Regions from separate parts of the Ferdinandcohnia sp. SAFN-114 genome, predicted to be linked through region 2. Evidence: predicted binding sites of a transcription regulator. Region 2 holds the regulator's gene; the other holds the start of a gene.
The links. The regulator NrdR, encoded in region 2, represses ribonucleotide reductase genes. The targets are predictions, from matches to a motif close to AACACNATATATNGTGTT.
Positions count from the first base shown of each region.

Region 1 (7,864 bases), on a different contig from region 2:
TTAATACTGGAATTGCATAGGGGAATTGGGTATCAATAGAAAATAGGGTAAAACCAAAGTAGATACCTAAGACTCCTATGAAAGTTTGAATCACATGAACGATGAGTGGGATGATCACCAATCTTGGGTGGTAGATGGTGTGGTAAAGTCCTTTCGAAATGTTCAAAGTATCACCTCGAGTTATTTCTTTCCATAGTTTATTATATACGAGACATGAAAAAACCTACTCCAAAAATGGAATAGGTTATTTTTTCTTTATTTTACCTGACCACTTTTTAAAGCCACCTTGAAGTTGGTAAAGGTCTTTGTACCCTTTTCTACGAAGTAATTGGGCTGCACGACCACTACGAACCGTGTTTTGGCAGTACAAGTAGACTGGTTTATCAGGTCTGATTTCTGTTAAACGTTGTTTCATTTGGGATAATGGTATATTACGTGCGCCAAGAATATGACCCCCGTCAAATTCGTTTGGTTCACGTACGTCGATTAGTTGTGCTTTACGATATCCTTCGCGGAACTGTTCCTCGGTTAAAACAGTTACGATTTTACGCTGGTAGAAGAATGTAAATATAGCGTATGCGATGATTGCACCCAAAACAATTAAAAGTATTTCCAAAATCAATCTACTCCTTTTTCTATCTCTCATTTTCTATTATATTCGTGTGACTTAAAAGAATCAAAGGAATTCTCTGGAGTATTTGATTTTGAATTTCAATTTTGTTCTGATAGACTAAGGGAGGTTGATAATTTTTGATTAAAGAGGGTTTAGTATGGGAAAAGAGGTATGGAGATTTATTGATTCAGGCAATTGTTCCCCTGAGTTTAATATGGCTTTAGATGAAGCATTGCTTGATTGGAACAGTGAGGGTAAAATTCCTCCAACCATTCGTTTTTATGGCTGGAATCCACCGACTCTTTCAATAGGTTATTTTCAAAAGGTAGAAAGAGAAATCGATTTAGAAGCTGTCAAAAAATATGGTCTTGGTTTTGTTCGTCGACCAACGGGTGGTAGAGGGGTTCTACATGATCAAGAGTTAACTTATAGTGTGATTGTATCGGAAGAGCATCCTGAGATGCCTCACACGGTAACTGAAGCATATCGTGTTATCTCGGAAGGAATCTTACAGGGCTTTCGAAAGTTGGGTCTCGATGCTTATTTTGCAGTTCCAAAAACGAGCGAAGAACGAGAAGGCTTAAAAAATCCACGTTCTGCAGTTTGTTTCGATGCACCTTCCTGGTACGAACTTGTTGTCGAAGGAAGAAAGGTAGCCGGGAGTGCTCAAACGAGACAGAAGGGTGTCATTCTTCAGCACGGATCAATTCTACTAGATATAGATGAGGATAAATTATTTGACCTATTTAAATATCCGAGTGATCGTGTAAGGGAAAGAATGCAACGGAATTTTAAAAATAAAGCAGTTGCAATCAATGCATTGAGGGAGAATCCGGTTACGATTGATGAAGCCAAACAGGCTTTTAAAGAAGGTTTTGAGGAAGGACTAAATATAGTACTTGAACCTTATCATTTGACTGATGAGGAATTGGATTATGTTCATGGGATTGCAGAGAAACGCTATAAAACAGATGAATGGAATTTTAAACGATAACGACTTTTTTAGTCGTTTTTTACTTGGCTAAAAGACCTATCCTTGGTATTATTAGGTTTGTTCTTTTAAGGGAAAAATCAACCGACAAAATTCTTCAAAAAAGATGAAATAATTTAGTTTACCTAGATTTTCCTCTGTTTTACTTTATATCTTATACTATTTTCAGTTTGACAAAAAAGATTTTATTTATCTAAAAATCAATATATAGTAGTGTCGAAAATTATTTTAACACTATATATTGATTTTTTTATTGTCTTTCAAATAGATATATGGTACTTTAATTTTATCATATAAAAAATAAACCTTATGTAGATTAATAGATTTTAAAGGGAGATGTGGGAATGACTGTTGTGCTAGAAAAAATGAATATGAATGTTGAAAGGCTGAACCAGGATATACGCCTTTTTCCTCAAGTCCATCCAATTACGGAGGACATGAAGATTACCCACAAGGGCGTATCAAGGCTCGTAATGCTTGATCGGTATACATTTAAGGATACCGAAAAAATTACTCTGGCAGAAGGTGACTTTGTTGTTCTAACAATCAAGGAAGATCCAAAGTTTCCAGCTCGTGGTTTAGGTTTCATCATTGACATTGATTGGGAACAGAAGACAGCACAGGTGCTTGTTGAAGAAGAGTATCGTGGTGTGTTGGACAAGCCAGAAGAAATTGAGACAGGTATTGTTAATCGTTCACTTGATGTTATCGAGAAGCCTCTCGAAATTTTCTATGAGCAAATTGCAAAAAGAAATGCCACTGGTTTAGCTGCAGTAGAGAAAACGGAGGAGAAGCGCAAAGAATGGTTTGAAAAGTTCTATCAAGAGTTTGTAAATCTAAACTTCATTCCAGCTGGACGTGTTCTTTACGGAGCTGGTGCGGATACTGATGTTACGTACTTTAACTGTTACGTAATGCCATATGTACAGGATTCTCGTGAAGGTATCTCTGAGCACCGAAAACAGGTTATGGAAATCATGAGCCGTGGTGGCGGTGTCGGAACAAACGGTTCTACACTACGCCCACGCAACACACTAGCACGCGGTGTAAACGGTAAGTCATCTGGTTCCGTTTCATGGCTTGATGACATTGCGAAACTTACACATCTAGTTGAGCAAGGTGGTTCGCGCAGGGGAGCTCAAATGATCATGCTTCAATCTGATCACCCTGACATTATTGAATTCATCATTTCGAAGATGCAAAATCCAAGAATTCTTCGTTATTTAATGGAAAATACACAAGATGCAACAATTAAAAAATATGCTCAAGAAAAGCTAAAGTTCACTCCATTCACGGAACAGGAAATTCAAATGTATCAAGGAATTGTAAATTACAAGCAAATTCCTGGTTATGGTGGCTTTAGTGAAAAAATCATTAAAGATGCTGAACAAAAAATAGTGACTGGCGGAACTTACAGTGTTCATAATCCAGAGTTCTTAACGGGTGCAAACATTTCCGTTTGTATTACTAAAGACTTCATGCAAGCTGTTGAAGAAGACGGGTTATATGAACTTAAATTCCCGGATGTTGAAAGCTACAATGAAGAAGAAATGAAAATCTACAATGAAGAATGGCACAAGGTTGGGGACGTACGTGAGTGGGAAAAACTTGGCCATAAAGTACGTGTGTACCGTAAAATCAAAGCAAGAGATCTTTGGAACTTAATCAATATCTGCGCAACGTACGCTGCAGAACCAGGAATTTTCTTCATCGATAATGCAAACGACATGACTAATGCACAAAGCTATGGTCAAAAAGTTGTTGCAACAAATCCTTGTGGGGAGCAACCTCTCGCACCTTATTCAGTATGTAACCTTGCAGCGGTTAACTTAGCTGAAATGGTTGATAAAGACACAAAGACTGTTAACTTTGAGAAACTAAAGCAAACTGTTGAAGTTGGAGTAAGAATGCAGGATAACGTAATTGATGCAACTCCATACTTCTTAGAAGCAAATAAAAAGCAAGCATTAGGTGAGCGCCGTGTTGGTCTTGGGGTTATGGGATTACACGACCTACTTATCTATTGCGAAACTGAATATGGTTCTGAAGAAGGAAATAAGTTAGTTGACGAAGTGTTCGAAACAATTGCAACAACTGCTTATCGTGCATCAATTGAACTTGCAAAAGAAAAAGGCAGCTTCCCATTCTTAGAAGGTAATTCACTAGAGGATGGCAATCGTATCAGAGAAGCTTTAATTAATACTGGATACATGCAAAAGATGCCAGAAGATATCAAAGAAGGCATTAAACAACACGGAATTCGTAACTCACACTTATTAACCGTCGCTCCTACAGGCAGTACTGGGACAATGGTTGGCGTTTCAACAGGTTTAGAACCTTACTTCTCATTCTCTTATTTTAGAAGTGGACGTTTAGGTAAGTTTATTGAAGTAAAAGCGGATATCGTTCAAGAATATTTAGATAAACACCCAGAAGCAGATCCTAACAACCTGCCTAGCTGGTTCGTTTCTGCAATGGAACTTTCACCAGAAGCACATGCAGATGTACAATGTGTCATCCAACGTTGGATTGACAGCTCAATCAGTAAAACTGTTAACGCACCAAAAGGCTACACTGTTTCTCAAGTAGAAGCTGTATATGAGCGCCTCTACAAAGGTGGAGCAAAAGGTGGTACAGTATACGTAGATGGAAGCCGTGATGCTCAAGTTCTTACGCTTAAGGCGGAAGAAAACACATTTGAAGAAGCTGAAGTTACAACTGAAGAAGAAAAGCCAAAAAATCGTGTAGTCCTAATGGATACTGTCATTGATTTACGTCAAACTGATGTTACAATCGGTTCTGAAGTTGGCGACACTTGTCCAGTTTGCCGTCAAGGTACGGTAGAAGACCTTGGTGGATGTAACACATGTACTAACTGTAATGCACAACTTAAATGTGGATTGTAATCAAATGCTAAAGAGGGAATCCTGTACGGATTCCTTCTTTTTTTATATTCAAAAAATCACACGTACTAAATCCCGAGCTATCCGATTAAAAATGTATAAAGGGATTGATTAACTTTATTCATCCGAAGCTGAATAAAGTTAATCAGCCTCCGGCGAATGCCACAGATTTTCAATGGAAATTTTTCGAGCAGGCTCGAAAAAATCTGGGCGCAAATACGCCAAGGCGCATTTGATTGGGAGGGGTACGATGTTTATTGATGGTGTTTTTTCAGGTGGGGGTATTAAAGGCTTTGCGCTAATAGGGGCTTATCAAGCTATCGAAGCAAAAGGTTTTAGATTCAAAAGATTGGCCGGAACCAGTGCAGGGTCCTTGATTGCTTCCTTAATAGCTGCTGGTTACACAAGTGAAGAAATTATCAATCTTATGGAAGAATTAGACCTTAGCGATTTTTTAGATGAACGTAAGACCCCGTTAAACACAGCCTTAACGAAGTGGCTACTCCTCTATTGGCGTCTCGGGTTATACAAAGGGGATATGTTGGAGAAATGGATCTATCAAAAGCTTCGTGCAAAGGGTGTAGTTACGTTTCAGAACCTCCCTCCCGGATCATTAAGAATTATTGCATCGGACTTAACAAATGGAAGAATCATGGTATTACCCGACGATTTAGAACGCTATGGGATTCATCCCCAAACTTTCCCGGTGGCAAAAGCTGTTCGGATGAGTTGTAGCCTTCCATACTTTTTTGAACCAGTCCGATTAAAAGATTATCAAGGAAACACAATCGTAGTCGATGGAGGAGTGCTCTCCAACTTTCCAATATGGCTCTTTGATGAGGAACAAAAGCTAAAAAAACGCCCAGTTATTGGGATTAGGCTAAGTGGGAATAATCAGCAGCAAAAACAAAATAAAATTCACAATACAATCGAAATGTTTGGAGCTCTCTTTGAAACAATGAAGAATGCGCATGATGCGCGTTATATCTCACGTAGACACGAAAAAAATATTATTTTTATCCCCGTTGAAAGTGGATTGACAACCGAATTTGGAGTAACAGATGAAAAAAAGCAAGAGCTTATTCAACTTGGAAAACAACGTACAGAAGCCTTCTTGCGAACGTGGGGTTTTTAAATCAAACAAGAGAAGAATCCAGAGTATAAAAAAACTTTATCCAGCTTTTGTGCTGAATAAAGTTTAAAATAATGCTCGATTCTTCTTTTTGCCTTTTTTACCTTCAATAACAGTTAGGTGTGTCGTATTCGTTTTTCGCTTTTTATGAATAGACGCTACAGTCGATCGTTTTGCCGCGCTGGTCGTAGGTCTTTTATTCCCTATTCCCATAGTCCGAGTCTTCCTCTGACTTCCTGTTTTAAAACGTTTCCTAGATTGTTTTGCTGCGCGTAAATAAGCGGAATTTTCTTTTCCTCCCATTCGTCGACTAATCACAAATTTATATAGTAGATAGATTATACCTATGAAAAGGAAAATCATGCCTGCTTGCACGAGTAATGAACCTGGACGAGTGAAAAGGGTGTAGACAAATCCAAGTGCTCCTAATCCTAGTAAAATCATGACGACTATATTTGATTTACGACGATTCATGAGATACACCTCCTGAAAGCTATACTTATATTGTATTATGAATCCATGTCATTGTTGCCCGTATATTTCAGTAAATTGATCGATACATGTAAAAATATAAAGTACTCCTACTTATATATATTCTACAAGATAAGCTAATAAACCTCTATGTTAAAAGCATCAATTATTTGAATTTTATTTTTTATTCAAACTAACATTTACTATTCTACCCAGTAATTACCATTGATACACATTTTTCCGAGAATCTTTTCCAAATAGATTAAAAAAGTTCGGGACATACTAGCAAATGGAGGTGTTGACCTATGGTAGATGCTGAAAAAAAGAATCCAGAACTTGAACAGAACAAAAAAGACGGAGATATGTCTTTAATGGCTAAAGTTGTAGTTATTGGTTTGTTTGGGGGGATATTTTGGAGTCTATTGTCGTACTTAACGTATATTTTTAATTTTACAGAACTTAGCCCAAATCTTATCCTCAAACCGTGGATCCTTGGTGATTGGAAAAACCGCGTGTTAGGTCAGTTTATTGGGATTTTAATGATTGGTATTATATCAATCGGTGTAGCACTTTTATATTATGCATTACTAAAAAAGTTTCAGTCCATTTGGGTTGGTGCTGCATTTGGCATTGCCTTATGGCTTATTGTGTTTTACGTGTTTAATCCGATCTTTCCTGATATTAAAACCGTTGGGGAATTAGAACGTAATACAGTTATTACTACAATATGCTTTTATATCTTATATGGTGTCTTTATTGGTTACTCCATATCATTTGAAGAAAATGATATGAGGGCAGAAAGGCGTGTCGTCTCTACAAATGAGTAGGTAAATTAGGGTAAGATATGGTAGAATGTTCTTGTTCGAACATTCTATTTTTTAGTAAGAGTTCAATAAGGAGGATGAAAAGGACCGCTTCGACAAGAACGCCACGTCCTGTGGCATTGTCGACACTAGCACATCCTGTGCGTCGAAAGTTCAAGGCGGTGCAGCTTTGAGTACCGGAGCGTATGTAGTTAATACGTGAGGAACGGAGAAGCAAGCCAACGTGAAATTCGAAGTGCCATTTTCACCGGACTTTTTGAAAATCCTCTTTAAAGGGAGATCTATTTATGAAGAAAATACTCCTTATTAACGGACCTAATTTAAATCGACTTGGAAAAAGGGAGCCGCATATTTATGGGAGTCTCACACTAGCCGATGTGGAGAAAGACTTAACTGAGTTTGCGCATAACAGGAATGTGGAGCTTAATTGCTTCCAATCGAACTACGAGGGTGCAATTATTGATGCGATCCACAATGCCGAAGGAGAATACGATGGAATCGTAATGAATCCAGCGGCTTTTACGCATTACAGCTATGCGATTCGTGACGCCATCGCTGGAGTTACTGTGCCTGTAGTAGAGATACATATTTCGAATATTCATACTCGCGAAGAATTTCGACACACATCAGTCATCGCTCCTGTTACAATTGGGCAAATTGTTGGAGTAGGTGTATACGGCTACAAACTTGCGTTATTAGCAATGATTGAGCATTTAGGGGGAAAACTAGATGAGTAAATTAGAAAAGCTACGTGAAAGTTTTTCAGGTTTTGGAATTGATGGCTTATTCGTTACGAATAGCTATAACAGACGTTACATAACTAATTTCACTGGTACAGCGGGAGTTGCTCTTATATCAGAAGAGAAGGCAGTTTTTATTACAGATTTTCGTTATGTCGAGCAAGCAAGTGAACAGGTGAAGGAATTTGAA
Region 1 is NZ_JBPFDQ010000032.1:45,607-53,470, reverse strand. It holds gene ACR65M_RS12140 (hypothetical protein) at 1-166, opposite strand, end outside; gene ACR65M_RS12135 (rhodanese-like domain-containing protein) at 245-646, opposite strand; gene lipM (octanoyltransferase LipM) at 771-1,607, shown strand; gene ACR65M_RS12125 (vitamin B12-dependent ribonucleotide reductase) at 1,949-4,510, shown strand; gene ACR65M_RS12120 (patatin-like phospholipase family protein) at 4,758-5,642, shown strand; gene ACR65M_RS12115 (SA1362 family protein) at 5,706-6,113, opposite strand; gene ACR65M_RS12110 (YqhR family membrane protein) at 6,416-6,937, shown strand; gene aroQ (type II 3-dehydroquinate dehydratase) at 7,222-7,671, shown strand; gene ACR65M_RS12100 (M24 family metallopeptidase) at 7,664-7,864, shown strand, end outside.
Region 1: a site for NrdR is predicted at 1,835-1,852, ahead of ACR65M_RS12125 (vitamin B12-dependent ribonucleotide reductase). Genes of this name have one in related genera too.

Region 2 (7,864 bases):
ATTTAGTTAATCTTTGTCCGAAGCTAGCAGAACTTCGGACACGTCTTCGCAGATTTAGTTAATCTTTGTCTGAAGATAGCGCAACTTCGGACACGAATAAGCAAATTTAGCCATCTTTTGTCTGAAGATAGCACAACTTCGGACACGTCCTCGCAGATTTAGTTGATCTTTGTCTGAAGCTAGCTGAACTTCGGACACGTCTGTGCAGATTTAGTTAATCTTTGGCCGAAGCTAGCTGAACGTCGGACACGTCTTCGCAGATTTAGTTAATCTTTGTCTGAAGCTAGCTGAACGTCGGACACGTCTTCGCAGATTTAGTTAATCTTTGTCTGAAGCTAGTTGAACTTCGGACACGTCTTCGCAGATTTAGTTAATCTTTGTCTGAAGCTAGTTGAACGTCGGACACGTCTTCGCAGATTTAGTTAATCTTTGTCTGAAGCTAGCTGAACTTCGGACACGTCCGAGCAGAATTAGCAATTCATTGTCTGAAGCTAGCACAACTTTAGACACGACTAAGGAGATATAGCTAATCATTGTCCGAAGATAGCATAACTTCGGCCACAGCCGCGCATATTTGGATACTATTTGTCTGAAGCTAGCACAACTTCGGACACGTCCTCGCAGATATAGCTAATCATTGTCCGAAGATAGCGCAACTTCGGACAAAGCAACGCAAAAATAGCAACCAATTGTCTGAAGCAGCCTCAACTTCCGACACTAGTGCGCAAATTTATCCATCCATTGTCCGAAGATCTCTCAACTTCAGACCCATTCACGCATATATTGCACTCCTGTGTCCGAAGATACCTCCACTTCGAACAAAGCCACACTGACATAGCCCCCCACTGTAAGCTATCCGCCCCCCGATGCACTCATGCTGTTTTGATCTTCGCTTGTCCGAAGACTATCCTGACTAATATTTTCAGATGAGTTTTATTATTATTTGACATAATGGGGTTGTTTGTAACTCAATATGAAGCCTATATGTTTATATAAGATTCCTTTTTATACTTTTTATTAGGTCAAATAACCATATGAAATAGCCTAAAGGACGTATAAATGACCAATTTTATAAAAAAATGAATTAAAGTGTTACATATCTATTTTAATGTGTTATACTAATCGTAGAAAATAACAACAAAAAGTATAACATATATCGTGGAGGGGTTTTGATGAAGCCAAGAATCGCAATCAATGGATTTGGCCGTATTGGAAGAATGGTATTTAGAAAAGCAATTATGGATGATACTTTAGAAATAATCGCTATCAATGCAAGCTACCCTGCGGACACACTAGCACATCTAATAAAATATGATACAAACCATGGTAAGTTCGATGCGGAAATCATTCCACAGGACGACTCATTATTGGTGAATGGTAAGCGTATTCAGCTTCTTAGCTCCCGTGATCCTTTAGAGCTTCCTTGGAAAAGATTAAATATAGATATTGTGATTGAGGCAACAGGAAAATTTAATTCAAAGGAAAAAGCGAGCCTTCATTTACAGGCTGGTGCCAGAAAAGTCATCTTAACTGCACCTGGTAAGGATGAGGATGTTACAATTGTAATGGGTGTAAATGAAGACAAATATGATCATGAAAATCATGCAATCATTTCAAACGCTTCTTGTACAACAAATTGCTTAGCACCAGTTGCAAAAGTTTTAAACGAGCAGTTTGGAATTGTGAACGGTTTAATGACAACAGTTCATGCTTATACAAATGACCAAAAAAATATCGATAATCCACATAAAGATTTAAGAAGAGCAAGAGCTTGTGCACAATCTATTATTCCGACATCGACTGGAGCGGCAAAAGCATTATCACTTGTATTGCCAGAACTAAAAGGAAAATTACATGGAATGGCATTACGTGTACCAACTCCTAATGTTTCTTTAGTTGATTTAGTTGTAGATGTTGAACGAGATGTAACGATTGAAGAAATTAATGAGGCTTTTATAACTGCATCCGTTGGGGCATTAAAAGGGATTTTGGATTTTACGACTGAACCATTAGTTTCCATTGACTTTAATACAAATCCACATTCGTCTATTGTCGATGGGTTATCTACAATGGTCATAGGTGAGCGTAAGGTAAAGGTATTAGCTTGGTACGATAATGAATGGGGATATTCTTGTAGAGTCGTAGATTTAGTCAAATTTGTTGGCGAAAAAATTATCCAAAAAACTGAAGCAAAAGTCGGCTAAATCAAAAACCTTCCCAATTGTGGGAAGGTTTTATTATTTAGTTTAATAAAACGTATTGCTAAATGTATATAAACTTAGTATACTAGTTTTCGTGAACTTCTTAAAAGCTTATGCTTTTGTAGCTACTTAAAGGGTTAGGACCTCTCTGGACTAACTTTCCCCCGTGGTAGTTATGCTCATGCTTTACGCGAAGAACTCATCGAAATTATGGTAAGAGGGGGAACAATTAAATTATGGAAACTATGGGACGTCATGTAATCTCTGAATTATGGGGTTGCGATTTTGAAAAATTAAACGACATGCAAGGTATTGAAGAAACTTTTGTTCAAGCGGCACTAAAGTCAGGTGCAGAAATTCGTGAAGTAGCTTTTCACAAATTTGCTCCACAGGGAGTTAGTGGTGTTGTTATCATCTCTGAATCACATCTAACGATTCACAGTTTTCCTGAACATGGATACGCAAGTATAGATGTGTACACATGTGGAGATTTAGATCCGAATATTGCTGCAGACTATATTGCTGAGGCACTTGGTGCACAAACACGCGAGAATATTGAACTTCCACGTGGTATGGGACCAGTACAAGTAAAGCCAGCACAAGTAAAAGTACTTTAAAAATAAATAAGAATCAACTAAAATAGAAAGAGGTGTATAAATTACACCTCTTTTTTACATTTAGAACAGTAATTTTCATTTATATAGATAAAAATAGGGAGTGGAACTAATGGGATTGCAAACGTTTTTTTCTAATCACAGCGAGACGAGAGACAAACATTCGGACGAGCAGTTAAGAAGTCATTATTATAAAACAACAAATAAAAAGGCGATTGATGCTGTAAAAAAGGTTATTAATGATTTAGATGGTTACCATATTAACTCTGTATCAGAAGAACGAGGGGAAATAAGCATTTCAATAAAAAAAGGAAGAAAAGCCTTTGTTGTTGCAACTGTTGTCTCTGTAAGACCGTTTGAAACAGCGATTGACTTCGCGGTTACAACCGAAACACTTTTATTACCAATAGACTTTGGCTACAGTAAAAAAGTCATCATGAATTTATATCAACGCTTAGATAAAGAACTTCCTCTTATAGGTAAAAAAGAATCATAAGTCGGATTTTATGATGTGAAACCCTTGTCCAAAGAAAATCTTTCTTATAATATGAATACATAGAGATCTCCTAAGAAGGGAGTTGTTAGGAATGAGATGCCCTACTTGTCAACATAATGGAACGAGAGTCTTGGATTCACGCCCAGTTGATGATAGTCGTTCAATCCGTAGAAGACGAGAATGTGAAAAATGCCAGTATCGGTTTACGACATTTGAAAAAGTGGAAGAAATTCCTTTGATTGTGGTTAAAAAAGAAGGTACCCGCGAGGAGTTCAGCAGGGAAAAGATGCTGCGGGGGCTAATTAAAGCGTGTGAAAAACGTCCAGTTTCCTTGAAACAATTAGAGGATATCACTCATGACGTTGAAAAGGAACTACGTAGTCAAGGGATTGCAGAGGTCAATAGCGATATTATTGGTGAATATGTAATGAACCATTTGGCAAAGGTAGATGAAGTTGCGTATGTTCGTTTTGCATCAGTTTACCGCCAATTTAAAGATATAAATGTTTTTATCGATGAATTAAAGGAACTAATAAAAAGAGAACGCTAAAGGGCTTAAGATACGTGTTAAGCTCTTTTTTGAACTATAAATGCTTGTTCAAAAAAGAGGTTGAAAAGGACCACGTCGACAAAAACGCCACGGCCTCATGTATTGTCGACACTAGCACGTCCTGTGCGTCGAAATTTCAAGGCGGCGCAGCGCTCCCGAGTACCGGAGCGAGGCAACTGCTTGAGTTAACTCCCTTGCAGCCTTGCGTTGAGGAATTTACATCTTGAATAATCTAGTAGACGCAAGCGCATAACCAGGTTATTTACAATGTACTTGGAGCAGTTTACGCAGAAATTCGATGTGTCATTTTCGGCCGTTTTTTGACATCCTATAAAAATGGAAGGCTTTGATGAAATGGAGCATTGGAAGGAATTAGTACCAGTTGATCGTTATATTGTGCATTCTGCAGACCTTTTGCATGATTATGACCGGAAAATTGTATCTTTGCTTTACCAACCTCTTATTGGAATGAAAGCCTTCAGTCTATATATGACTTTGTGGAGTGAGTTAGAGCAAAACCGACTATGGGGAGAGGAAAGTACCCATTATACGTTAATGGCACTGTTACAAACGAATCTACAGGATATTTATCAAGAACGATTAAAGCTTGAAGGTATCGGCTTATTAAAAACATTTGTAAAATCCGATGAGCATTCTAGGAGTTTTATCTATGAGTTGCAGGCACCACTCTCACCTAGAGCTTTTTTTACAGATGGTGTTCTTAATGTTTATTTGTATAACAGATTAGGAAAAGGTAAATTTTTTAAACTCAAGCAGTTCTTTTCAGATCATGAACCTGATTTAGATTCATATCAACCGATTACGAAAGCATTTAATGAGGTATTTGCCTCTGCTCAAGTCTCGAAAATGATTTCATCGATTAGTGATGAAATGAAAAGCAATCTTGAACGTGATGACAATACAGAATACATGGATCGTAGTCATGAGAAAAAGCTTGTAATCGAAAACGAAAGCTTTAATTTCGATTTGTTTTTTGCAGGTCTTTCAGATGTAATGATTCCGAGAAATGCCATTACACCTAGAGTAAGAGAAGCAATCACTAAGCTTTCTTTTCTTTATGGAATCGATCCGGTTGAGATGCAGGGGATTGTTATGAGTGCTTTTGATCCAAACGAAAAAATTGATATCGAAAAATTAAGAAAGGCTTCAAGAGACTGGTATCAATTTGAAACTGGTAATGAATTACCTAATTTAACAGAAAGGGTTCAACCATTACCAAATCAAACAATGGTAAACAAAGCTCCTCAAACAAAGGAAGAAGAATTAATTCAGAAACTGGAAAGAATCTCACCAAAAGAGTTTCTAATCGATGTATCTGGAGGGTCACAGCCTTCTGTCTCTGAATTGAAAATTATAGAAGATGTGATGTTCCGTCAAAACTTACTTCCAGGTGTTGTGAATGTACTGTTATATTATGTCATGTTAAAATCGGATATGAGATTAACAAAGTCTTATATCGAAACCATTGCAAGTAACTGGGCAAGATTAAATATAAAGACAGTTAAGGATGCAATGGAGACGGCCAAAAAGCATAATTGGACTGCAGATAAAAAGACAAATAAATATAAAAGACAACCGATTCGCAAAGAGTTATTACCTGACTGGTTAAAACAAGAGGATGAAGGTACAAAAGAAGAAACTCCCAAAAAGGAAAAAGCAAAGGAAAATGCATCAAGTCCTTCCTTTGAAGAGAAGAAGCGTCTGTTTGAAGAAAGATTAAAAAAGAATAACCAATAAGACGGGGGTGAGGATATGAAACCGATTCAGGATTCTTTGAAAAAACTTTCAAATCATGCTGGCTTTCAGCAGCGATATGAACAAATTAAACATGAGGTATTAAACCATTCTGAGGTAAGGGACTTTATTAACGCACATCAGGATCAAATTACTAATGATACGATTAATAGAAGTCTTGTTAAGCTTTACGAATATATCAATCAAAGCAAGGAATGTAATAAATGTGAAAGCCTTCATTCGTGTAAAAATATGCTACAGGGCTTTCATCCTCATCTTGAACTTAAAGGTAACTCAATTGAATTAAGCTATGAAAGATGTCCGAAAAAGGTAATGCACGATGAACAGATTAAATATAAATCTTTAATTAAGAGTATGTATGTTCCAAAAGATATCCTTGATGCATCCCTCGAATCTCTAGAATTTGATGAAGGACGGTCAGATGCAATTCTTTTAATTCAGGAATTTCTCGACTACTATGAACCTGGCAAACGGATGCAGGGATTATATTTACACGGTTCGTTTGGAATTGGGAAAACTTACTTCTTAGGGGCCCTTGCAAATGGACTAGCTCAGAAAAAGGTCTCTTCGATGCTTGTGTATGTACCAGAATTTATGAGGGAGTTAAAAGGTTCCTTACAGGACCAATCAATCAATTCAAAAATTGATGCAGTTAAAAAAGTACCAGTTTTAATGCTAGATGATATTGGTGCAGAATCGATGTCTAGTTGGATGCGTGACGATATTCTTGGTAGTATCCTGCAATACCGTATGCTTGAAAACTTACCGACCTTCTTTACATCAAATTTCGATTTTAAAGGTCTTGAACACCATTTATCATATACGCAACGTGGTGAAGAGGAAAAGGTCAAAGCTGCTCGAATCATGGAACGAATCAAATATTTAGCAAAACCAGTTGAACTTAAAGGAAAAAACAGACGATACTAATCGAATTGGCTTTCTCAAAAAAGAGAAAGCCAATTTTTTTATTCTAAAGTTGTCCGATTCACCATATACATGTAACAGGGTAATGGTATTGGTGAAATGGGGGGACTAGCTTGATTGAAATGCATTTCCAAGAAATAACAGATGCACAAAAAATGTATAAGGGCTTAGTTGCAAAGGCAAAAGCTCTTTCTATAGATTACATAGAAGTTGTCAATGATGAGGAGAATGTCGTGTCTGTTTTCATTTCAGAGAAAATACAATATGCAGTTCAGGTTGTGGTCATTCCGGTAATGGCCGAGTTTATCATTCATAACAAAGAGGACAATTGGATTCTCGATTACATTGAAAATTTATTTTACTTTACCGATTATGAAGAGAAGAAGCAAATATTAGAAATTGCCAAAGGATTGATGGATGGGAATAACCCTGATATCCCAGGGGTTCAAGATGTCGTGCCGCGGGAACAACTGATAGAGGAAGCGCTTCACGATTTTATGGAAATTCCTATTTCTTTCTCGTTTGAATCATTTTTAAAGTTTCGCATGCGGTCGTATAATGAGGCATTATTGCAAATAATCGAATCTGCTATTGATGAATACAAGCTTGAGCAGGAGTATCAAACATTTATTCAAGGACTGAGGGAATTTAGAGAGAAGCGAGAACCAAAGCTTGAACAATTACATATTTTACATGATGAGCAATTTTATTTTTATAATCATGAGTTTACTGAAATTAAGCGAGATGAATTGTTTAAATATATTGATCGAAAACTAATCCTACACCAGCCCTTGTACATTGATTCTGCAGTATTGGCACCTTTAGTATCAATTGCTCCGAAGTCAATTTCAATTTATACGGACCAGATTGATAATGGAATGGTACAGACCATCCACAATATTTTTTTAGAGAATGTCACAATTTACACGAAGAAGTCCTTTGAAAACACACGGCAGAAAGCAAAAAAAATATGAAATATACGAACTGCCCTTGATTTAACTTTTAAATAAGACTATAATACCTACATATTACAAATACTCATGAATGAGTAGTCTATAATTTAAAAGTTATGATGAGGACACGATTGTATAATTACGGTTTTCAGAGAGGGAGGCCAAGGCTGGAAGCTTCCTAACACGAATGATACTTTTACCACCTCTAAACTTCAGTAGTGAACCTTTGCTTATCAAAGTTGTAATTACTGACGGGATAACCGTTATTTGTTTCTTGAGCCATTCGATTTTTCTCGAGTGGAAACAAGGGTGGAACCACGATACATATACTCGTCCCTTTTTTTGGGGAC
Region 2 is NZ_JBPFDQ010000026.1:49,026-56,889, forward strand. It holds gene ACR65M_RS10520 (glyceraldehyde-3-phosphate dehydrogenase) at 1,173-2,204, shown strand; gene speD (adenosylmethionine decarboxylase) at 2,438-2,818, shown strand; gene ACR65M_RS10530 (cytosolic protein) at 2,928-3,311, shown strand; gene nrdR (transcriptional regulator NrdR) at 3,403-3,861, shown strand; gene ACR65M_RS10540 (replication initiation and membrane attachment family protein) at 4,216-5,619, shown strand; gene dnaI (primosomal protein DnaI) at 5,635-6,564, shown strand; gene ytxC (putative sporulation protein YtxC) at 6,684-7,535, shown strand; T-box leader at 7,622-7,855, shown strand.